Regions from separate parts of the Streptomyces cyaneofuscatus genome, predicted to be linked through region 3. Evidence: riboswitches for the same ligand, from Rfam matches in the RefSeq annotation. Region 3 holds a riboswitch; each other region holds the start of a gene.
The links. A riboswitch is a leader RNA that binds a small molecule or an ion and turns the genes downstream of it on or off. The one in region 3 is predicted to bind cobalamin.
Positions count from the first base shown of each region.

Region 1 (7,643 bases), 1.4 Mb from region 3:
GCTTCGGCGACCGCTCCGGCCTCGATGCCCTCGGGGGCGGCGTGGACGAGCGACCAGGCGTCGAAGAGCGCGACCCAGCCGCGCAGGACGGCGGAGTCGTCCCGGTCCCAGGCGCGCAGCCGCCAGCCGGGGCGGGCGGTGTCGCCGTGCAGCTCGATCAGGCCGGCCAGCCGGGCCCGGTCCCAGCCCGCACGGACCTGTGCCGGGGAGAGTTCCAGGGCCGTCGCGGCCCGTTCGAGGGCCTGGGTGGCGAGGGGTGCGGCGCTGCCGGGGGCGGGGGCGCCGGCGGCCCAGTGGGCGATGCGTACGGCGTCGGCGAGGACCGCCCGGGCCTGGCGGGCCAGTTCGGTGCGGGGCGGGGTGCCCTCGGGGGGCCGGGGGGCCGGCCGGGTGCGCCGGGTGGACACAGCCCTGCGGGCGGTGGCGAGGGGTCGCGGGCGGACAAGTCGCAGCCTGGAGTCGCGCGGGGTACGGGACGTCACGGGAGCAGTCTTGCCTCTGACGGCCCGAAAGCCCAAACGGAAGGCGTTTCCCCGGTCCCCGCCCGGTTACCGGGGGTGCGGTGACCAAAGGGACCGATCCCCGCATCACCTCACATCAGGGGCGTGAGGAAGCGCCGGAGCCGCTCTTCGTAGCGGCCGGGATCCGCGTTCCACATCGACGCATGCGGAGCCTGGGATACGGAGTGGAGGCTGACCAGGTCCGGGCGGCGGGCGGCGAGCGCCCTCGACGGGCCCCAGGGGGCGATCGTGTCGTCCGGGCCGTGCACGATCAGCGTCGGGGCGGGCAGTGCGTCGGCCAGGGAGGCGTCCAGGAGCGGGGCCGAGGTCATCCCCGTCCGGCCCTGCGCGGCGCGGACGGCGAGCGGCAGCAGGGCGGCGGGGACTCCGCGGGCGGCGGCCAGGGCGCGCAGCGTGGTCGGCCAGTCCAGGACCGGGGAGTCCAGGACGAGGCCGCCGACGCGCTCGCGCAGCGGGGAGTTGGCGGCGGCGTGCAGGGCCATGGAGGCGCCGGTGGACCAGCCGTACAGGATCACGTTCCGGGCGCCGTAGCGGACGGCGAAGCGCATCGCGGCGTCCAGGTCGCGCCACTCGGAGGCGCCGAGGTGGCCGAGGCCGTCGGCGGGGCGGGGGGCTCCGGCGTCGCCCCGGTAGGCGAGGTCCAGCACGGGGAGCTGCTGGCCGCTCAGGAAGCCCATCAGGTTCATGGGGTGCTCGCGGGTGGTGCCGAGGCCGTGCGCGGTGATGACCCAGGTGTCGCGGTCGCCGGGGACCCACCAGGCGGGCAGTCCGCCGAGTTCGCCGGGGATCTCGACCTCCCGGTACTCCAGGCCGAGGGCGGCGCCGGGGTCCCCCCGGTACACCTCGGGGGTGAGGCGGACCTTGTCGCCCGGCTCCAGGATGCCGTGGGTGATCCGCTCCAGGGTGCGGACGACGGTGTCGGCGGTGGACTCGGCCCCTTCGACGACGGGGCCGACCACGGCGTGGACGCCGGGGCCCTCGATCCCGTACGTACCGGGGCGCAGCGCCGTGAGGGAGCGGGTCAGGGTGACCTGCCGGATCCCCGTGGCGTGCACGGTGAGTCTGCGGTCGGTGGGCAGGGGTCGGCCGGGCGCCGCCTTGAGGGCGGCGTCGCTGGCGTACCGGCCGGCTGCGACCGCTGCCGCACCGGCGCCGAGGATCGTGGTGACGGCCGTTGCCGTCGCAGTTGCCGGGCGCACCGCTTCAGTGTCGTGGGGCGGGCGGCGCGGTGCCAGTGGGCGGGGGCCGTCCGGTGCGGCGGGGCGGGGGCACGGGCGGGCGGTGCTGTGCTGTGCCGTGGGTCAGCCGGGCTGGCCGTATCCCTTCAGCGCCTCGGTCACCTCGGCCAGCTGGGCCTCGCTGAGCAGGGACGGGGTGCGGCCGGGCAGCGCGCTCGCGGTGAGCCAGAGGCGGCAGAGCCACTCCAGCTGGGCGGTGCGCTCGTAGGCCTGGTCGAGGGTGGAGCCGTAGGTGACGGTGCCGTGGTTGGCCAGCAGGCAGCCGGTGCGGCCCCGGAGGGCGGTGAGCATGGCGTCGGCCAGCTCCGGGGTGCCGTAGCGGGCGTAGGCGGCGGTGCGGACGGGCCCGCCGAGGATGGCGGCCGCGTAGTGGACGAGCGGCACCTCGGTGACGAGGGTGGAGACGGCGGTGGCGTGCACGGCGTGGGTGTGGACCACGGCGGCGGCGTCGGTCTCCGCGTAGACCGCGAGGTGGATGGGGAGTTCGCTGGTCGGCTTCAGCTCCCCGAGGACCTGGCGGCCGTCCAGGCCGACGCCGACGGCGTCCCCGGGTCCGAGCCGGTCGTAGGGCACCCCGCTGGGGGTCACCAGGACCAGGTCTCCGACGCGGGCCGACACATTGCCGGAGGTACCGACGACCAGGCCGTCGGCGGCGCTCCGACGGGCGGTCGCGACCACGTCCTGCCAGGCCAGGGCCACCGATTCCGGCTGCTGTGCGCTCATGGGGCGAGCGTAGGCGCGGCGGCGCGAAACCGGAACGTCATCCCCCACGTGACCGGGATCTCTTCCGGGGCCGAATGTGACCGTCAAAAACTTCGCCAACAAGGGGCAAAGGGCAGACCAGCCGGTGCCCCACCGCCCCTCCGCAGCCCCTCCCGCACACAAACGGAATCACCGCACTCCGATTCGGGTCACCACAGCGCCCCGTCCAGTTCATCTTCCGTTCACCCAGGTTGCCTACGGTCCACGAGCCACTGACGTCGAACGATTGCCTGGGTAAATGGAACACATCACGCTGCTGCTTGCGATTGTGGTCGTAACAGCTCTCGTGTTCGATTTCACGAACGGTTTCCACGACACCGCCAACGCGATGGCGACCACCATCTCGACCGGCGCGATGAAGCCCAAGACAGCGGTGGCCATGTCCGCCGTTCTCAACCTGATCGGCGCGTTCCTGTCGGTGGAGGTCGCCAAGACGATCTCCGGCGGGATCGTCAACGAAGACGGCATCAGAACAGAGGTCATCTTCGCGGCGCTCGTCGGCGCCATCCTGTGGAATCTGCTGACCTGGCTGGTCGGCCTGCCCTCCAGTTCGTCCCACGCCCTGTTCGGCGGCCTGATCGGCGCCGCCGTGATGTCGGCCGGCTGGTCCTCGATCAACGGCGGCACCGTCGTCACCAAGGTGCTGCTCCCCGCGATCGCCGCCCCGCTGGTCGCCGGTATCGCCGCGATGCTGGCCACCCGGCTGACGTACCGGATCAACCGGAACGTCACCGACCCGAACCAGCAGAAGTCGACCGCCAAGGGCTACCGGGCCGGACAGATCGCCTCCGCCGGTCTCGTCTCGCTCGCCCACGGCACCAACGACGCCCAGAAGACGATGGGCATCATCACCCTGGCCCTGGTCACCAGCGGTGTCCTGGCCCCGGGCTCCAACCCGCCCATGTGGGTCATCGTCTCCGCCGGTATCGCCATCGCGCTCGGCACCTACCTCGGCGGCTGGCGCATCATCCGCACCATGGGCAAGGGCCTCACCGACCTCCAGCCGCCGCAGGGCTTCGCCGCCCAGACCAGCGCGGCGACCGTCATCCTGGCCTCCTCTCACCTCGGCTTCTCGCTCTCCACCACCCAGTCCTGCTCGGGTGCCGTGATGGGCGCGGGCCTCGGCCGCAAGGGCGGCGTGGTCCGCTGGTCCACCGCCACCCGGATGTTCGTCGCCTGGGGCCTGACGCTCCCGGCCGCGGGTCTGGTCGGCGCGGGCGCCGAGTTCCTCACCAAGCAGGGCCCCTGGGGCATCGCCGTCACGGCGGTCATCCTGGTCGGCGGCTCCTTCGCCATCTGGCTGGCCTCGCGCCGCGAGCCGGTCGACCACACCAACGTCAACGACACCGAGGACGCGACGGCGGACGAGCCGCAGGGCGTCGTCACCACCGCCATGGCCGCGGTCGCGCCGCCGCCCACCGCCGGTGCGGTCTCCGAACTCTCGACCACCATCCCGGCCCCGGCCGGGGCGCCCGACGACACGCCCCGCCCCGCGGCCACGGTGTAAGGACAGATCCGTATGAAAATCGACTGGGCAGCACTCGCCTCCGTCTTCGGTGTCAGTCTCGTGGTCACCGTCGCGCTGGTCGGCGTCTTCACCCTGGGCATCGTCGCCCTCTCCAAGCTGTCGGCCCCGGCCGGCAGTGCCACCGGCGCCACCGGCGGTTCGGCCGCACTGGCGCGCACCGGCGCGTACGCCGCCTTCGCGGCGTGCGTGGCGGCGGTCGCGTACGGGATCTATCTGATCGTCGCCTGACCGCGCGGACACGTTCCTTCGGGCCGGACACACCACCGTGTGTCCGGCCCGCTGTGCGTCTGCGCACACTGGAGCTCCGCAGGTCAACAGCAAGTTGACGGCCGTTCTCGCAGCGTGGTGGACTGCCGGAGCCATTTACGGCGACAGAAGAGGAAGCCGGTGCGAATCCGGCGCGGTCCCGCCACTGTCACCGGGGAGCACTCCCCCACACCGGATGTCACGGCCCTCCTGACCGAGGGCTGGAAGGCCGGGGGAACTGCGGATCCGGGGAGCCAGGAGACTCTTGTCGCCGGTCACGTCGAACCAGGGCGCGGACCCTGAGTGAGGACATAAGCCATGCCCGGCCGCCGTGCGCCGCACCCTGTGCCTCTCCCGGTATCTCCTCCGGTATCGCTCGCGGTACCTCTCCGTGCCGGAACGCCTCTGCCCGCGGCGGGCTGAACCCGTGCGTGCCGATCGTGTCTTCGCGTACGGCGCCGTCGCCGGGCTGATCGCCGACGCGGCTCTCGGCGACCCGCGCCGGGGCCATCCCGTCGCCGGTTTCGGCCGGGCTGCCGCGCGGGTGGAGTCGCTGCTGTGGCGGGACGACCGGGGCCGGGGCGCGCTGCACACCCTGCTGTGCGCCGGAGGGGCCGTGGGGGCCGCCGCGCTGGCCGCCCGTGCCGTACGAGGACGCCCCGCGCTCGCCGTCGCGCTGACGGCCGCCACCACCTGGTCGGTCGTCGGCGGCACCTCGCTGGGCCGGGAGGCCCGCGCCATCGGGGGCGCGCTGGCCGCCGGTGACCTGGAGGTGGCCCGGGAGCGGCTGCCGCATCTGTGCGGGCGTGATCCGCACTCCCTGGACGGGCCGCAGATCGCCCGTGCCGTCGTGGAGTCGGTCGCGGAGAACACCTCGGACGCCGTCGTGGGCGCGCTGGTGTGGGGCGCGATCGGCGGGGTGCCGGGGCTCGTCGGCTTCCGGGCCGTGAACACGCTCGATGCGATGGTCGGCCACAAGTCACCCCGTTACCGCCGTTACGGCTGGGCCTCGGCCCGCCTGGACGACCTCGCGGGGTGGCCCGGGGCACGGCTGACGGCCGCGCTGGCCGTGGCGGGCGGCGGGCGGCCCTCGGAGGCCGTACGCGCCTGGAAGGCGGACGCGGGGCGTCACCCCAGCCCGAACGCGGGGCCGGTGGAGGCCGCGTTCGCGGGGGCGCTCGGCGTACGGCTCGGCGGGACGCTGGCGTACGCGGGGCGCGTCGAGCACCGGCCGGTGCTGAACGGCGGGTCGGGCCGGGAGGTCCGGAGCTCCGACATCGAGCGCGCGGTGCGGTTGTCGCGCCGGGTGAGTGTGCTGGCCCTCGGGGTGTGCGTGGTGGGCCGGACGGTCGTGGGGCGCGTGGTCGCGAGGCGTGTGGTCGCCGGACGGTCGTCGACAGGACAGAGGCGGGGTCGGGCATGAGCGGTGGGCTGCTGGTCGCGGGGACCACATCGGACGCGGGCAAGAGCGTCGTCACGGCGGGCATCTGCCGCTGGCTGGTGCGCCGGGGCGTGAAGGTCGCGCCCTTCAAGGCGCAGAACATGTCCCTCAACTCCTTCGTGACCCGTGAGGGCGCGGAGATCGGGCGCGCCCAGGCCATGCAGGCGCAGGCCGCCCGGGTGGAGCCGACGGCGCTGATGAACCCGGTACTGCTGAAGCCGGGCAGCGACCGGTCCAGCCAGGTCGTGCTGATGGGAAAGCCGGTGGGCGAGATGAGCGCCCGGGGGTACCACGGGGGGCGTCAGGAGGCGCTGCTCGGGACGGTGACGGGGTGTCTGGAGGAGCTGCGGTCGACGTACGACGCGGTGATCTGCGAGGGGGCCGGAAGCCCCGCCGAGATCAATCTGCGGCGCACCGACATCGTGAACATGGGGATCGCGCGGGCCGCGAAGTTCCCGGTGCTGGTGGTCGGGGACATCGACCGGGGCGGGGTCTTCGCGTCCTTCTTCGGGACCACGGCGCTGCTGAGCGCGGAGGACCAGTCGCTGGTCGCGGGCTACCTGGTGAACAAGTTCCGGGGTGACGTCTCGCTGCTGGAGCCGGGGCTGGACATGCTGTACGGGCTGACCGGGCGGCGGACTTACGGGGTGCTGCCGTTCACCCATGGGCTCGGCATCGACGAGGAGGACGGCCTGCGGGTGTCCCTGCGGGGTGCGGTGCGGGAGTCGGTCGTGGCGCCGCCCCATGGCGAGGACGTGTTGCGGGTCGCGGTCTGCGCGGTGCCGTTGATGTCCAACTTCACGGATGTGGACGCGCTGGCCGCCGAACCGGGTGTGGTGGTGCGGTTCGTGGACCGGCCCGATGAGCTGGCCGACGCGGACCTGGTCGTCGTGCCCGGGACGCGCGGCACGGTGAAGGCGCTGGCCTGGCTGCGGGAGCGGGGGCTCGCGGACGCGCTGGTGCGGCGGGCGGCGGAGGGGCGGCCGGTGCTGGGGATCTGCGGGGGGTTCCAGGTGCTGGGTGAGCGGATCGAGGACGAGGTGGAGTCGCGGGCCGGGGTCGTGGACGGGCTGGGGCTGCTGCCGGTACGGGTGCGCTTCGAGCGGGCCAAGACGCTGGCGCGGCCGGTGGGTTCGGCGCTGGGTGAGCCGGTGGAGGGGTACGAGATCCATCACGGGGTCGCCGATGTGCGGGGCGGTGAGCCGTTCCTGGACGGGTGCCGGGTCGGGGCGGTGTGGGGGACGCACTGGCACGGGTCGCTGGAGAGCGATGGGTTCCGGCGGCGGTTCCTGGAGGAGGTGGCCCGGGCCGCCGGGCGGCAGTTCGTTCCCGCGCCGGACACGAGCTTCGGGGTGTTGCGGGAGGAGCAGCTGGATCGGCTGGGGGATCTGGTGGAGGAGCATGCGGATACGGATGCGTTGTGGCGGTTGATCGAGGGGGGCGCGCCGCCCGGGTTGCCGTTCGTGCCGCCGGGGGCGCCGCCGTTGGGGGCGGGTGCGGGTGCGGCGGAGAGCCGGGGCGCTGCCCCGGGCCCCGCTCCTCAATCGCCGGAGGGGCTTGTAGCGACCGGTCACGTCGAAGCTGAAGAGCATGTCAACAAGGAGGCCTTGTGAGTACGCCGTATCCCTTCACCGCGATCGTCGGGCAGGACGACCTGCGGCTCGGGCTGTTGCTGAATGCGGTCAGTCCGGCCGTCGGTGGTGTGCTCGTGCGGGGCGAGAAGGGGACCGCCAAGTCCACCGCCGTGCGGGCACTGGCCGCGCTCATGCCCGAGGTCTCCGTCGTACCGGGGTGCCGGTTCTCCTGTGATCCCCTCTCCCCCGATCCGGCGTGTCCTGACGGGCCGCACGCGGAGGCGGCCGGTGTGTCGCGGGCGGCGCGGACCGTGGAGCTGCCCGTCGGGGCGT
Region 1 is NZ_CP137002.1:6,635,667-6,643,309, reverse strand. It holds gene R2B67_RS29270 (hypothetical protein) at 1-407, opposite strand, end outside; gene R2B67_RS29265 (alpha/beta hydrolase) at 593-1,720, opposite strand; gene R2B67_RS29260 (class II aldolase/adducin family protein) at 1,823-2,482, opposite strand; gene R2B67_RS29255 (inorganic phosphate transporter) at 2,760-4,028, shown strand; gene R2B67_RS29250 (hypothetical protein) at 4,041-4,277, shown strand; cobalamin riboswitch at 4,395-4,577, shown strand; gene R2B67_RS29245 (cobalamin biosynthesis protein) at 4,723-5,718, shown strand; gene R2B67_RS29240 (cobyric acid synthase) at 5,715-7,349, shown strand; gene R2B67_RS29235 (putative cobaltochelatase) at 7,346-7,643, shown strand, end outside.
Region 1: linked by a shared signal. The riboswitch ahead of R2B67_RS29245 (cobalamin biosynthesis protein) and the one ahead of R2B67_RS23240 (ABC transporter substrate-binding protein) in region 3 are both predicted to bind cobalamin.

Region 2 (7,643 bases), 2.5 Mb from region 3:
GCGCGGCCCGTGGCACGGGCACACCGCCGAACGCCAAGGCGACCGGCAGGACCACCACGAGCGCCGGGGCCGCGGGCACGACCGGAGCGGCCGGCATGGCCGGCACCGGCAAGCACCGCGACACCGACACCTCCGCCACGTCCCGCCCGCTGGCGGGCGCGGGGGCGGGCACCCGGGCCGCCGACATGAGCGGCACGGAGGAGATGATCCGCTCCGAGGAGCAGCTGCACGTCGGTACGGAGGAGTACGAGAGCGGCCGGGCGAGGCTGCACAAGTACGTGGTGACCGAGGAGGTCACCCGGTCCGTGCCCGTCTCCCACGAGGAGGTGCGGGTGGTCCGCGAGCCGCTGCGGCCCGGTGAGAAGGTGACCGGGACGACGGACTTCGGCGAGCAGGACGTGGAGGTCACGCTGCACGCGGAGCGCGCCACGGTCCGCAAGGAGGCCGTCCCGGTGGAGCGGGTCCGCCTGGAGACCGAACGGGTCACCGAGCAGAAGGAAGTCTCCGCCGAGGTCCGCAAGGAGAAGATCGACTACGGCGACGGCAAGGACATGGACACCGGCAAGGACACCGGTGGCGAGTTCGGCCAGGGGCGCCGCCGCTGACGGCGCATCCCCTCCGGCGGCCGGAAGGCCGCTCCCATGTCCTCGGCCTCCGGGCGGGCCCGTGCCAACGGGTCCGCCCGGAGGGCTGTCCGATACGCGACCGCCCGGAGGGTGTCCGATACGGGACCGGGGCGCCGACGGTCAGCGGCGCGGCAGGAACCGTACCGAAGGACGTCCCTCCGGCCCGTCCGGGGTGACCACCGCCCGGACCCCGTAGACGTCCTCGATGAGCTCCTCGGTGATGACCTCGGCCGGGGTGCCGCCCGCGATCACCCGGCCAGCCTTCATCACGGTGATCCGGTCGCAGAACATCGCCGCGAGGTTGAGGTCGTGCAGGGCGATGACGCTGGTGAGGGGCAGTGCGGCGACCAGGGCGAGCAGGTCCAGCTGGTGCTGGATGTCCAGGTGGTTGGTCGGCTCGTCCAGGAGGAGTTCGCGGGGCTGCTGGGCGAGGGCCCGGGCGATCTGGACGCGCTGGCGTTCGCCGCCGGAGAGGGTGTGCCAGGACTGTGCGGCCCGGTCGGTGAGGCCGGTGCGCCGCAGGGCGTCGGTGACGGCTTCCTCGTCGCCACGGTCCGGGGCGGACCAGGCGCGGCGGTGCGGGATGCGGCCGAGGCGGACGACGTCCAGGACGCTGAGGTCGACCTGGGTGACGGCGTGCTGGTCGACGACGGCGATCCGGCGGGCCACGGTACGGCGGCCGAGGTCGGCGAGGGGGTCGCCGTCCAGGGTGACGGTGCCGGTGTCCGGGGCGAGGAGGCCCGCGAGGATCCGCAGCAGGGTGGACTTGCCGGAGCCGTTGGGGCCGAGCAGCCCGACGGTGGCGCCGGGCGGCGGGGTGATGTCGACCCCGTCGAGGATGAGGCGGTCCCCGGCCTCCCGGCCGACCCGCTCGGCGCGCAGGCCGCCGTTCTCGGTGAGGCTCATGGCGTGCTCCGGGTGCGGTACAGGACGGCGACGAACGCGGGCACGCCGATCAGTGCGGTGACCACACCGACCGGCACCTCCTGCGGGTCCAGCACCGTGCGGGCGAGCGTGTCGACCCAGACGAGGAAGATCGCCCCGGCGAGCGCGGTGACCGGCAGGAGGCGCCGGTGCCCGGAGCCGGTGAGCGCGCGAGCGGCGTGCGGCAGGACCAGGCCGACGAAGCCGATCGCCCCGGCCGAGCTGACGAGGGCGGCAGTCAGCAGGGCGGTGGTGCACAGCAGCACGATCCGGGTGCGGGCGACGTTCACGCCGAGCGCGGCGGCAGCGTCCTGCCCGAAGGCGAAGGCGTCGAGCGTACGAGCGTGGGCCAGGCAGACGACCAGGCATACGGCGAGAACGGCGGTGCACAGGGCGACCTCGCTCCAGCCGACGCCGCTGAGCGAGCCGAGCAGCCAGAACAGCACCCCTCGGGTCTGCTCGGCGTCGGCCGAGGTCATCACGACGAACGAGGTCAGGGCGGAGAAGAGCTGCATCGCGGCGACCCCGGAGAGCACCACCCGGTCGGTGGTGGAGCCGAGGGTGTGGCTGAGCAGCAGGACCAGGGCGAACGAGCAGATGGCCCCGACGAAGGCCCCGGCCGACAGCGACACCGCTCCCCCGCCGACGCCGAGGACGACCACCACGACCGCCCCGGTGGAGGCCCCGGAGGAGACGCCGAGCACGAAGGGGTCGGCGAGCGGGTTGCGTAGCAGCGACTGCATCACCGTGCCGCACACCGCGAGCCCGGCACCGCACACGGCGGCGAGCAGGGTGCGGGGCATGCGCAGGTTCCAGATGATGCCGTCGCGGATCGGGCTCAGCTCCGAGGCGCCGAAGCCGAGGTGGGAGGCGACGGCGGACCAGACGTCGGGGACCGAGATCCGGGCGGGCCCGATCGTGACGGCGACGGCGATGGAGAGCAGCAGGAGCAGGAGTCCGCCGGTCCAGAGGAGCACCGCGAGCGGGCCGCCGCTCCAGACCGGGCCCACCGCGGCCGACGCCTTCCGGTCCGCGGTCTTGTCCGAGTCCGCGGCCTCCTTCGGGTCCGTGGCCTCCTTCGGGTCCGTGGCCTCCTTCAGTGCCGGGTCACCGCTGCTCACCCCGCGAGCCCGAAGTCGCGCAGCCCCGCGGCGACGCGCTCCAGCCCCTCGACCGTCCGGATGGTCGGGTTCATCGCCTGGCCGCTGAGCAGCACGTACCGCCGGTTCTTGACGGCGTCCATGGTCCTGGTGACCGGGTTGGACTCCAGGAACTCGATCTTCTTCTCGGCGCTCTCGGCGGTCTGCATGGTGCGGCTCAGGTCGCCGATGACCAGGACGTCGGGGTTGCGGTCGGCGACGGTCTCCCAGCTGATCTGGGGCCATTCGTCGTGGGTGTCGTCGAAGACGTTCTTCGCGCCGAGCTCCCGGGTGATGACGCCGGGGGCGCCGCAGCAGCCCGCGAGGTAGGGGGCCTTGGAGTCGGAGAACCAGTAGAGGAGGGATGCCTTGGATCCGTCGATGCCGTCGGTGGCCTTCGCCACCCGCGCCTGGAGCTTCTTCACCAGGGCGTCGCCGCGCTCGGGGACGCCGAACACCTGGGAGAGCTCCCGGACTTCGGTGTAGACGCTGTCCATGGTGAGGGGTGCGGTACGGGCTCCGTCGCCGCCGCCGCTGTTGTCCTTGCCGATGCAGTCGGCGGGCGAGATGTAGGTGGGGACGCCCAGCTTCTCGAACTGTTCGCGGGGTGCGACGCCGCCCTTGGCGAGGGTGGAGGCGAAGGAGGCGGAGAGGAAGTCGGGCTCCTTGTCGAGGACCTTCTCCGACGAGGGCCGGTTCTCCGATATGCGCTCGACGCCCTTGTTGGCCTTCTCCAGGCCCTTCATCACCGGGTCGCTCCAGGTCGCGGTGCCCGCGAGCCGGTCGGCGAGGCCGAGCGAGAGGAGGATCTCCGTCGATCCCTGGTCGACCGAGACGGCCCGCTGGGGCGGCGCCTTCACGGTGACGGTGCGCCCGCAGTTCTTCAGCGTGAGCGGGAAGCCGTCGGCCTTGTCGCCGCCGCCGTCGGCGGAGGAGTCGGTGGTCCCGCCGCCGCAGGCGGTGAGCAGGACGACGCCCGCCGCGAACAGGGCGGCGGTGCGTATCGGGGCAGGGGTGGCCTTGGACAGCACGGAGGACCTCGGTGTCTCTGGGCCCAGCCGCGGAGCCCGTCGTACGGTTCCCGTGCCCCGGTGCGGGGCGCGGGTGCCAGCAGGTCTTCGGACTCGGGTTCGTCCGGGCGGGACGCCTTCCCGGAGCACGTGTGCGCTCCAGTGGCCGTGGCCCCGCCCGTCCCCCTCACCGCTGCGCGTCAGTTCCGGTCTCGCACCGGATTCCCTGACCCCGTCGCTGGGGTTCGACTGGCCCCGGCAAGCTATCACGGGTCTTCGCGCAGCTCAGAGCCGGTGCGCGGACCGCTCCCCCGGTGGGCCGGTGCGGCGCGGGATCGTCCCGCCGCACCGGCCCGGCAGCTGGCGAGGCGGCTTACGGAGCCTGGAGCGCGATCACCGCGTTCTGTCCGCCGAACCCGAAGGAGTGGCTGACGGCCCGTCGTACGGGCACCTCGCGCGGGGCCTTGGTGACGCAGTCGATGGCGAACCCGGGGTCGGGGGCGTCCAGGTTGGCGATCGGCGGGACGATGCCGTGCTGGAGCGTCAGGACGGTCAGCCCCGCCTCGATGGCTCCGGCCGCCCCCATGCAGTGGCCCAGGACGCCCTTGGGGGCGGTGACGGGCGGACGGTGCGGGTAGGCCCGGCCGATGAGGGCGGCTTCGGTCGCGTCGTTCAGGGGGGTCGAGGTCCCGTGCGCGTTGACATGGCCGACCTCCTCGGCCCGCCACCCCGCGTCGGCCAGCGCCGCGTCGACGGCGGCCTCGGCGACCGCCCCGGAGGGGTGCGGGGAGGTCGGGTGGTGGGCGTCGGTCGTGGCGCCCGTACCGGCCAGCAGCGCCCGGGGGGCGGCTCCCCTGGCCCGGGCGTCCGCCGCCCGCTCCAGTACCATGATCGCGGCGCCTTCGCCCATGACGAGCCCGGCCCGGTCGGCGGCGAAGGGGCGGCAGAGGCGGGCGGGGTCCCCGTCCCGCAGGGCCGCCGCGCCGGAGCGGGCGAAGCCGGTCATGGCGACCGGGAAGACGATCGACTCGGTGGCTCCGGCGATCGCGATGTCGCACTGCCCGAGCGCCAGCATGTCGCGGGCCGCCGAGAGGGCGGTCACCCCGGAGGAACAGGCCGTGCAGGGGGCGAGGCTGGGGCCCGTGGCCTTCATCTGGATGGCGATCTCGGCCGCGGGCATGCTCGGGATGGTGAGCAGGATGCCCGAGGGCGAGGTGGCCTCGGGGCCGCGCCGCTCCAGGGCGACGGCCTGTTCGGTGAGTCCGGCGGATCCGCCGCTGCTGGTGCCGACGACGACGGCGACGCGGGCGCCGTCCCAGTGGGCGGGGTCGAGCCCGGCGTCGGTCACCGCCTCCCGTGCGGCGAGGACGGCGAACTTCACGTACCGGCCCATACGGAAGGCGGTCCGGCCGCCGACCGCGTCGTCCAGGTCGATGCCGGAGACCGTACAGGCGAAGTCGACGGCGCAGCCGTGCAGTTCGGGGACGGTGCGCGCGAAGGACTCCCCGCGGCAGACCCCGTCCCAGGTGGTGTCGGTGGTGTGGCCGGCCGGGGTGATCATCCCCAGGCCGGTGACGGCGATGGCGGGTCGGTTCATCGGGTGTTGCTCACCGGCACCGCACTGCCTGCCGCCTCGCCGCCGACGGCCGCGTCGATGAACGCGGAGATGTCGGCGAGCGTGGCGTCCTTGTAGAGCTTCTCGGAGTCGGCGGCGACCCCCAGGGTCTCCTTGATGATGACGGCGAACTCGGCGACCGCCAGGGAGTCCATCTCCAGGCTGTCCATCGTGGACTCCGGCAGGATTTCGGCTGCGGGCACCTTGAACGTCTCGGTCAGCACCTCGGTGATCTTCGGGTGGATGCTCTGGCTCTTCACGGTGTTTCCTCTCATCGGCGGCCTCATGGACGGCGGGTGGTGATACGCACAGGCCCACCGCCGAAATAACTGGAGTATGCCCCTCCGGTTACGCCCTGGGGCGAACCGATTCGTCTGCGCTCACCTGCGGCTTCTCGAACCACCGGGAGAGCATCGACGTGGTTCCCCAGTACGCCAGCAGCACCCCGCGGGTGCCGAGCGCCGCCACCTTCTCGCGCAGCGGGCGCCGCCGCTTGCTGCCGCAGGCGGGCCGCCGGAAATCCGCCGTGCGGAGCCCGGTCGCGCCCGCCTTGCGCCCCACCGCTCCCCCCGGCCTGCGGCGCTGGTGCCAGGAGCCGTCCGGATCGTCGTACGCGTCCGCGTAGCCGGGTCCGGCGATCGGCCAGTCCGACATCAGGCGCTCCGGCAGCGCGAACGACTTGACCAGGTCGGGGGCGTGGAGGGCCACGGTCGCGATGAGCCGCTCCACCGCGTCGGGCAGCGAGGACACCTGTTCGGCAGTCAGCCGTCCGGCTGCCAGCAGGTCACCGCTGTTGCGGGCGATCCAACGGAGGGCGAAGAGCCGGTGCAGCTCGGTCAGCCGCTCGCGGGCCGCACCTGCGGGCAGGGCTGCGGCAGCCTGCTCGTACGCCTCGCTCGCCTGGCGGTAGCCGTACGCCTCCACCCCGCGCAGCGCCGGACCCGAGGCCGCGTTCCACCGGCCGAGCGGGTCGCCGGGCGGGGCGGCGCTGATCCGCTCCCGGGCGCGGTCGAACCAGATGTCCTCCACGGCCGCGAGCAGCCGGCCCAGGAAGCGGGGGTCGTCCAGGTCGCCGGGGCCCTCCGCCTCCTCCTCGTCCCGGACCGTGACGCTGAACAGCATCTCGGCGGCGGCCTTGGCGTGGACGGCGAGGTTGTCGCCCTCGGCGGTGATGGCGCCCTCGATGCCGGTGAACAGCTCGGTCATGCCGTTGTTCTCCAGCAGCCCTTGCGCGCCGCACCGCTCCCGGCACTCGACGATGACGCCGCGCGCCTGCCAGGTGATCCACCCCTTGGCGACGGCGACCAGGCGCTCGGCCTCGTCCCGGTCGGCGGCGGGGGCGGACTCCCAGCGGTCCAGGGCCCTGCGGTGGAGGAGGCTCATCGCGAAGACGGTGGCCATCGCCGCGGCGAGGGGGCCGTGGTGGGTGCGGTGCGCGTAGACGGGCACCCGTCGCGATCCCCGCGATCCGGAGACCAGTCGGTGCCCCGCATACCGGATGGCGAGGGCGAGGGTGACCCGGGCGGAGCCCACCGCGCAGGCGCTCATGGAGAGCTTGCCGGGGGTGACCCGCCCGATGGAGAGGAGGAACCGCCTTCTGCGGTTGGCCAGTTCGCTGGTGAACCGCCCGTCGGCACCGATCCGTCCCTGCTCCCCGGCGAGCAGGGCCTTGCGCGGGACGAAGTACCGGTCGAAGGAGGTGAGGCAGTGGTCGACCGGGGAGCCCATGCGGGCGGGCAGCCGCCGTACCCGTACGCCGGGCAGGGCGCTGACGGCGTCGGTGAGCGGGGCGAGGAAGAGGAAGACGCCGTGGTCGGTCCCGTCGGCGAGGAGGCGGGCGGCCACCACTCCGGTCTTGGGGCCGCCTGCGGGGCTGGTGTTGGGCATGAACTTCTGGGCGCCGGAGTTCGGGGTGTGCAGGACGAAGCCGTCGCGTTCGCGGTCGTACGTCGCGGTCGTCTCGACGGCCGCCGCGTCGTTGCCGTGCGCCACCTCCGTACAGAGGAAGGTGCCGATACTCCGCAGCTCCAGGAAGTCCGAGAGGTCGCGCAGCGTGCCCGGATCGTGGTCCAGGAGACTGCCGAGGAAGAGGTTGTAGTGGATGCCCGCGACGGTGGTCAGCGCCGGGTCGACCGGGCCGAGCCATTCGTGCAGCGCGGCCAGGGCGCGGGGGTCGGCGGCCAGCCTCGCGCCGCTGTCCAGTGCGTCGTTGAGGATGCGGAGCCGGTGGTAGGAGAGGGCGAGCCGTTCGTCGGGAGTGCCGCCACCGGATCGACGAAACGGTTCTGTTGTGAGCAGCCGTCGCCAGAAGCCGTGCTCCTGGCGGAAG
Region 2 is NZ_CP137002.1:7,732,283-7,739,925, reverse strand. It holds gene R2B67_RS34245 (PRC and DUF2382 domain-containing protein) at 1-605, shown strand, start outside; gene R2B67_RS34240 (ABC transporter ATP-binding protein) at 747-1,532, opposite strand; gene R2B67_RS34235 (FecCD family ABC transporter permease) at 1,529-2,560, opposite strand; gene R2B67_RS34230 (ABC transporter substrate-binding protein) at 2,668-3,720, opposite strand; cobalamin riboswitch at 3,782-3,968, opposite strand; gene R2B67_RS34225 (beta-ketoacyl-[acyl-carrier-protein] synthase family protein) at 4,073-5,296, opposite strand; gene R2B67_RS34220 (acyl carrier protein) at 5,293-5,574, opposite strand; gene R2B67_RS34215 (acyl-CoA dehydrogenase family protein) at 5,663-7,643, opposite strand, start outside.
Region 2: linked by a shared signal. The riboswitch ahead of R2B67_RS34230 (ABC transporter substrate-binding protein) and the one ahead of R2B67_RS23240 (ABC transporter substrate-binding protein) in region 3 are both predicted to bind cobalamin.

Region 3 (7,643 bases):
TTTCCGCTGTGTAGACGCCCGTCGACAGGTACTTCCAGCCGCCGTCCGCCACCACGAAGACGATGTCCGCGCTCTCCCCCGCCTTGACCGCCTTGTTGCCCACGCCGATCGCCGCGTGGAGTGCGGCGCCGGTGGAGACGCCCGCGAAGATGCCCTCCTGCTGGAGGAGTTCGCGGGTGCGGGTGACCGCGTCGGCGGAGCCGACCGAGAAGCGGGTGGTGAGGACCGAGGCGTCGTAGAGCTCGGGGACGAAGCCCTCGTCGAGGTTGCGGAGGCCGTAGACCAGGTCGTCGTAGCGCGGCTCGGCGGCGACGATCTGGATGCCGGGGCGGTTCTCGCGGAGGTAGCGGCCGACGCCCATCAGGGTGCCGGTGGTGCCGAGGCCCGCCACGAAGTGCGTGATGGACGGGAGGTCGGTGAGGATCTCCGGTCCGGTGGTGGCGTAGTGGGCGCCCGCGTTGTCCGGATTGCCGTACTGGTAGAGCATCACCCAGTCCGGGTGCTCCTCGCTGAGCTCCTTCGCGACCCGTACGGCCGTGTTGGAGCCGCCCGCGGCCGGGGAGGAGATGATCTCGGCGCCCCACATGGCGAGCAGGTCGCGGCGTTCCTGCGAGGTGTTCTCCGGCATGACGCAGACGATGCGGTAGCCCTTGAGCTTGGCCGCCATGGCGAGCGAGATGCCGGTGTTGCCGCTGGTGGGCTCCAGGATCGTGCAGCCGGGGGTGAGCCGGCCGTCCTTCTCGGCCTGTTCGACCATGTGGAGCGCGGGGCGGTCCTTGATCGAGCCGGTGGGGTTGCGGTCCTCCAGCTTGGCCCAGATGCGGACGTCCTCGGACGGGGACAGCCGCGGGAGGCGGACGAGGGGGGTGTTCCCCACGGCCGCCAGCGGGGAGTCGTACCGCATCAGCGCATGCCGCCGGCGACGGCCGGGAGGATGGTGACGTTGTCGCCGTCGCTGAGCTTGGTGGAGATGCCGTCGAGGAAGCGGACGTCCTCGTCGTTGAGGTAGACGTTCACGAAGCGGCGGAGCTGCTCGCCGTCGACGATGCGCTCACGGATGCCGGTGTGGCGGCTCTCCAGGTCGGCGAAGAGGTCGGCGAGGGTGTCCCCGTTGCCTTCGACGGCCTTGGCGCCGTCGGTGTAGGTGCGGAGGATGGTCGGGATGCGGACCTCGATGGCCATGGCGTGGGCTCCTGTCGAAAGCGGGGAGTGGTGGCGTGGGGCGCGCGTTTCTTCCCCCGCGCGGGGGGTGGAGCAGGTGGGTGGCGCGTGGGCCGTGGTTCAGGCCGTGCGGCTCACGGGCAGGCTGCGGGCGGGGGACAGATCGCGCTCTTGAGCCTGCACAGGTCGACGTGCAGCCGCGCGACGAGCAGTGTGCCCGGCGTCCTGTTGCTCACGTCATGGGGAACCATGCGGGCATCGTATCGATTCCCCGTCCGGAAACCCGAGTGTGATCCCACATGGTGGATGGTGAGCGATCATTATGTGGACAGGGCGGGGCGGCCTGGTCCCTCCGGCAGGTAGATCACCGTCGGCGCACCCGTCTTCGGGTGGGCGCTGACCTCGGCCGCGACGCCGTAGACCTCGCCGAGCAGGTCCGCCGTGAGGACCTCCTCGGGGGTGCCGGAGGCGACGACGCGGCCGCCCTTGAGGACGTACAGGCGGTCGCAGTAGTAGGCGGCGAGGTTGAGGTCGTGCAGGGCGAGGAGGTTGGTGGTGCCGAGGCCGCGGACCAGGGAGAGGATCTCCAGCTGGTAGCGGATGTCCAGGTGGTTGGTCGGCTCGTCCAGGACGACGAGCGCGGGCTGCTGGACCAGGGCGCGGGCGACCAGGGCGCGTTGGCGTTCGCCGCCGGAGAGGGAGGCGAACGTACGGGGTTCGAGTGCGGCGATCCCGACCCGGTCGAGGGCCTCGGTGACGAGGGCGGTGTCGGCGGCGTTGTCGGCCTCCCAGAACCGCTTGTGCGGGGCGCGGCCCATCGCGACGACCTGGCCGACGGTGAGCTCGAACCCGGCGTGGCCGTCCTGCGGGACGGTGGCGATGCGCTGGGCGCGGGCCTTCACGGGGAGGGTGGCGAGGTCGTCGCCGTCGAGGAGGACGCGGCCGTGGGTGGGGCGCAGGGTGCCGTAGACGCAGCGCAGGAGCGTGGTCTTGCCGCTGCCGTTGGGGCCGACCAGGCCGACGGTCTCGCCGTCGGCGGCGGTGAGGTCGACGGAGTCCACGAGGTGGCGGCCTTCGCCGACGCCGTACGAGAGTGCCTCGGTGCGCAGGGTGGTCACGGGCGGGCTCCCTCGGGCGTACGTACGGCTCTCATGCGGGGGCCCCTTCCGGCCTGCGGCGCAGCATCCACAGGAAGAACGGGCCGCCGGTCAGGGCGGTGAGCACGCCTACCGGGATGTCCTGCGGGGCCGCGAGCGTGCGGGCGGCCAGGTCGGCGAGGACCAGGAACACCGCCCCGCCGAGCGCGACCACCGGGAGCAGCGCGCGGTGCGCGGCGCCGACCGCCATCCGGGCCATGTGCGGGACCATCAGCCCGACGAAGCCGATCGCTCCGCTGTACGCGACGAGCGCCCCGGTCATCAGGGAGGCGAGGACGAAGACGGCGGCCCGGAAGCGGGCGGTGTCCAGGCCGAGGACGGTCGCGCCCTCCTCCCCCACCAGGAGCAGGTCGAGCGGGCGGGCCAGGGTGAGGAGCACGGCCGTACCGGCGATCAGGGTGACCGTCGGCAGCGCGAGCATGTCCCAGCGGGCCGCGCCGAGGCCGCCGAGGGTCCAGTAGAGGACTTCCTGGAGGTGGTCGGCGCGGGCGGAGGTGACCAGGATCAGGCTGGTCAGGGCGGAGAGGATGTAGGAGACGGCGACCCCGGCGAGGACCAGCCGGTTGGTGGTGAGGCCTCCCCCGCCGCGCGCCAGGGTGTAGACGAGGAGCAGCGAGAGCAGCGCTCCGGCGAACGCGGCGGCCGGGATCGTGACGGTGGTGGCGAGGGTGGCGCCGATGCCGAGGACGATGACCAGGACCGCGCCGGTGGAGGCGCCGGAGGAGACGCCGAGGAGGAACGGGTCGGCGAGCTGGTTCCGTACGAGGGCCTGGAGGACGGTGCCGATGACGGCGAGTCCGGCGCCGACGACGATGCCGAGCAGGACCCGGGGCAGCCGGACGTCCAGGACGATCGTGCGGAACGGGCTCGCGTCCGCCCGGCCGGTCAGGATGTCGATGACCTGGCCGGGCGGGATGCGGACGGAGCCGAGGGCGAGGGCGGCGACCACGGCGGCTGCGAGGAGGGCGGCGAGGACGCCGACGACCAGGGTGTAGCGCAGCAGCCGCCGCGGTGCGGGGGTGCGGCAGGTCACGAGGTGGTGGCCGCCGGGTGGAGCTGGGCCGCGAGCTTCTCGACGGCGGCGGGGACACGGACACCGAGGACCGCGTCGGAGAGCGGCATGACCGCGAAGCGCTTGTTCTTGATGGCGGGGACGTCGGCGAGGGCCGGGTCGTCCAGGAGGCGCTTCTTCTTCTGGGCGACGGTGGTCGCGCCGTAGTCGTAGATCACGATCGCCTCGGGCTTGCGGGCGACGACGTTCTCCCAGGAGGCGTCCCCGAAGGACTTGTCGAGGTCGGCGAAGATGTTGGTGCCGCCGGCGCGCGTGATCAGCTCGTTGCCGATGCCCTTGCCGCCCGCGGTGAACGCGGTCTTGTCGCCGCTGTCGTAGACGAAGACGGGGAGGGCCTTGAGGTCCTTGAGCTTCTCGGCGGTGGCCGCGTTGTCGGCCTTGGCCTGCTTGATCCAGGCCTCGGCGCGGTCGGTGACGCCGAAGGTGCGGCCGACCTCGCGGATCTCCTCGTAGAGGGTCTCCATCGGGGTGTCGGCCTTGGCGCAGCTCTCGGTGTTGAGCCGGGTCTCGATGCCGGCCTTCTCGAACGCCTCGCGGCCGCGGCCGTCGCCGGCGGTGAAGGCGCTGCTGTAGCCGCCGTAGACGAAGTCGGGGTTGCTGGCGAGGACCTGCTCGTAGGAGGGGTACTCCTTGGCGATGACCGGGACGGACGCGTAGTCCTTCGCGTACTTCGGCAGGACCTTGTCGTCGAGGTAGGCGGTGCCGACCAGGGACTTGGTGAGGCCGAGCTCCAGCATGATCTCGGTGACGTGCTGGTTCATGGTGACCACGCGCTTCGGCGGGGCCTTGTAGGTGGTGGTGACACCGCAGTTGGTGACGGTGTACGGGAAGCCGTCGCTCTTCGCCGCGGCCTTGTTCCCGGCGGGCTCGTCGCCCTCGGGGTTGGAGCAGGCGGTGAGGGCGAGCGGGAGCAGCACGGCGGCGGCTATGAGCGCGGGGGTGCGCCGGGACATGGCGGGGCCTCTCCGGGGGATTTCCGCGTCCCCTGGTCGATGCGGAGAAGGCAGCGGGCCAGTTCCTGGCTTCCGGGCCGCCGTCCGGTACGTCGGTACGTACGGGAGGGCTGCCCGGTCACAGTGGCGGGACCGTGCCGGATTCGCACCGGCTTCCTGGTTCCTGCTGCCCTGTGGTCGGGTCTGGGGTGCAGTGTGCCAGACCCGACCACGGGCTCCGCGACGTACCCGGGTGCTCAGTACGCCTCGACGACCTGCACGTCTTCCTCGGTGATCTCGCCGTCCACGATGCGGTACGAGCGGAACTGGAAGGGGCCGGCGCCGTCGGTGTCGGCGGTGGAGACCAGGACGTAGTGGGCGCCGGGCTCGTTCGCGTACGTCACGTCGGTGCGGGAGGGGTAGGCCTCGGTCGCCGTGTGGGAGTGGTAGATGACCACGGGCTCCTCGTCGCGGTCGTCCATCTCGCGGTAGAGCTTGAGGAGGTCGCCGGAGTCGAACTCGTAGAACGTGGGCGAGCGGGCGGCGTTGAGCATCGGGATGAAGCGCTCGGGGCGCCCCGTTCCGGCCGGGCCCGCCACCACGCCGCACGCCTCGTCGGGGTGGTCGGCGCGGGAGTGGGCGACGATCTGGTCGTGGAGCGCCTGGGTGATGGTCAGCATGGCGCCAGGATAGGCATGCGGGCCCTCGCGTACCGGTGGGTGGTACGGGAGGGCCCGCATGGTGGACGCCGGGGCCGTGGGGGGAGGGTGAGCGGCCGGGCGTCCGGGAGGAGGGCCGGTCGTGGGCCCGGGGTCGCCGGGTCCGCCCTCGGGGTCGGTGCTTGGCCAGGACGGGGTCAGCGCTTGGCGAAGGCCGTGTTCTCCGGGTTGCGCGACTTGAGCACCAGGTAGGAGACGCCCAGGAGGAGCGCCCAGACCGGGGCGCAGTAGAGCGAGATCCTGGCGTCCTTGTCGACCGCCATCATCACGATGACCATGCCGATGAAGGCGAGCGCGAACCAGCTGGTGTACGGGGCGCCCGGCGCCTTGAACGAGGAGTGCGGGAGCACGCCCCGGTCGGCCAGGCGGCGGTAGCGGATCTGGCTGAACAGGATCATGATCCAGGCCCACATGCCGGAGATGGTCGCGAAGGAGACGACGTAGTTGAACGCCTCGCCCGGCCACTGGTAGTTGATCCAGACGCCGACGAGCATCAGGGCGGCGGAGAAGGTGGTGCCGACGAGCGGCAGGCCGTTCTTCGTCAGCTTGGTGAAGGCGCGCGGGCCCTGTCCGTTCATGGCCAGGTCGCGGAGCATACGGCCGGTGGAGTACATGCCGGAGTTGCAGGAGGAGAGCGCCGCGGTCAGGACGACGAAGTTGACGATGGCGGCGCCGATGCCGAGCCCCATCTCCTCGAAGGCCTTCACGAACGGCGAGACGCCCGGCTTGAACGTGGACCACGGGACGACCGACAGGATCATGATCAGCGCGCCGACGTAGAAGACGGCGATGCGCCACGGCACGGTGTTGATGGCCTTGGGCAGCACGGTCTTGGGGTCCTTGGACTCCCCGGCGGTGACGCCGACCAGCTCGACGGCGAGGAAGGCGAACATGACGATCTGGAGTGTCATCAGCATGCCGCCGATGCCGTTGGGGAAGAACCCGCCGTCGTTCCAGAGGTTGGAGACGGTCGCGGTGTCGCCCGCGTCGGAGAAGCCGAGGGTCAGCACGCCGGCGCAGATGAGGATCATGCCGACGATCGCGGTGACCTTGACCATGGAGAACCAGAACTCCAGCTCACCGAAGAGCTTCACGGAGATCAGGTTGGCGCCGTACAGAATGACGGTGAAGACCAGTGCGGACAGCCACTGCGGAATGTCCCACCAGTACGTCATATAGGTGGCTGCGGCGGTGACTTCGGTGATTCCGGTGACCACCCAGAACAGCCAGTACGTCCAGCCGGTCACGAATCCGAAGAAGGGCCCGATGAATTCGCGGGCGTACTCCGAGAAGGAGCCGGAGACCGGGCGGTACATGAGCAGTTCGCCCAGGGCCCGCATGATGAAGAAGATCACCAGGCCCGCGAGGACATAAGCCAGGATGAGGCTGGGTCCGGCCCGGTCGATCGCTTTGCCCGCGCCGAGGAAGAGCCCGGTGCCGATGGCTCCGCCGATGGCGATCATCTGGATCTGGCGGGCGCCCAGACCTCGCTGGTACCCCTCGCCGCCGGTCTCGGTCCCGTCGGCTTCCGCGCCGGGCCTTCCCTTGTCGGCCTGTCCCTCGTCGACCTGTGCCGATGTCATGTGTGGTGCGCCTTTCTCCACGCCGATCCGCGCCCTCAAGGCTGCGGATCAGGTCCTGATCCCCCCGGATATGGATGGAGTGCCACCGGCGTTCGGCCGGCTGGTGGCGGCCCCGGGAACAGGGGTGGCGTCCCCGGGCGTCGTGAAGATTTATCACGGCCGTCACAGGACACCATGGGACATTCTGTGGCGCACCCCACAGATAAAAGCGGACAAGGGGCGCCATCCACCACGAATGGCGCTTATGTCTTGGCGGGATCATTACCCGGATCTGAGCGTCCGTTGAGCGAACACGGACGGCTCACCGGTCGGGCCGGAGGATTACGGCATCAGGGTTTCGACGAGCGTTTCCTGGAGCGCCCCTAGCCAGAGATAAGCCATCACCATCGGCTTGCGCGGGTCGCTGTCGGGGAGCCGGTAGAGCGAACCCTCCTCGCCCTCGTCCTCGTCGGAGACGTCCAGCCGGGTGCCGATGGTGAGGCGCAGGTCGTTGAGCGAGCCGAGCCAGGAGCGGCACTCGTCGGCGGTGAGGGTGAGCACGGCCGCGCCGCTGCCGTCGGGCGAGAGCGCGTCCAGCGTCCGGACGACGGCGAGGGCGTCCTCGCGCTTGCGGGAGCGCAGATCGTTCTCGGTGAAGCGGCGGAACTCGGCGGACAGCGCCCGCAGCTCCTCCTCGGACTTCTCCTCGGGGGCGGCCCCGTCGGGACCCCCGTACGCGTCGGGGAAGAGCCGGGCCAGGGCCGGGTCCGACGGCGGCTTGCTGGGGCCCTCGGCGAAGAGCGCGGCGAGCGGATCCTCGCCGTCGGCGGGCGTCTCGCCCGGGCCGATCAGTTCGAGCAGCTGCACGGCGAGGGAGCGCAGGATCGAGATCTCGACCTCGTCGAGCGCGACGGCCGCGCCGCCGCCCGGGGTGGCCTCGAAATGGCCGGCCATGGATTCTCCGATGGTGGGTCGAACGGGGCAGGGGCGCTGAAGGGGTTCTAGTTGCGGTCCTGGGTGAGGGTGGCCCACAGCCCGTA
Region 3 is NZ_CP137002.1:5,269,543-5,277,185, reverse strand. It holds gene R2B67_RS23265 (PLP-dependent cysteine synthase family protein) at 1-904, opposite strand, end outside; gene R2B67_RS23260 (MoaD/ThiS family protein) at 904-1,182, opposite strand; gene R2B67_RS23255 (putative leader peptide) at 1,296-1,412, opposite strand; gene R2B67_RS23250 (ABC transporter ATP-binding protein) at 1,482-2,279, opposite strand; gene R2B67_RS23245 (FecCD family ABC transporter permease) at 2,311-3,351, opposite strand; gene R2B67_RS23240 (ABC transporter substrate-binding protein) at 3,348-4,343, opposite strand; cobalamin riboswitch at 4,383-4,561, opposite strand; gene R2B67_RS23235 (M67 family metallopeptidase) at 4,580-5,002, opposite strand; gene R2B67_RS23230 (amino acid permease) at 5,179-6,624, opposite strand; gene R2B67_RS23225 (DUF2017 domain-containing protein) at 6,946-7,557, opposite strand; gene clpS (ATP-dependent Clp protease adapter ClpS) at 7,605-7,643, opposite strand, start outside.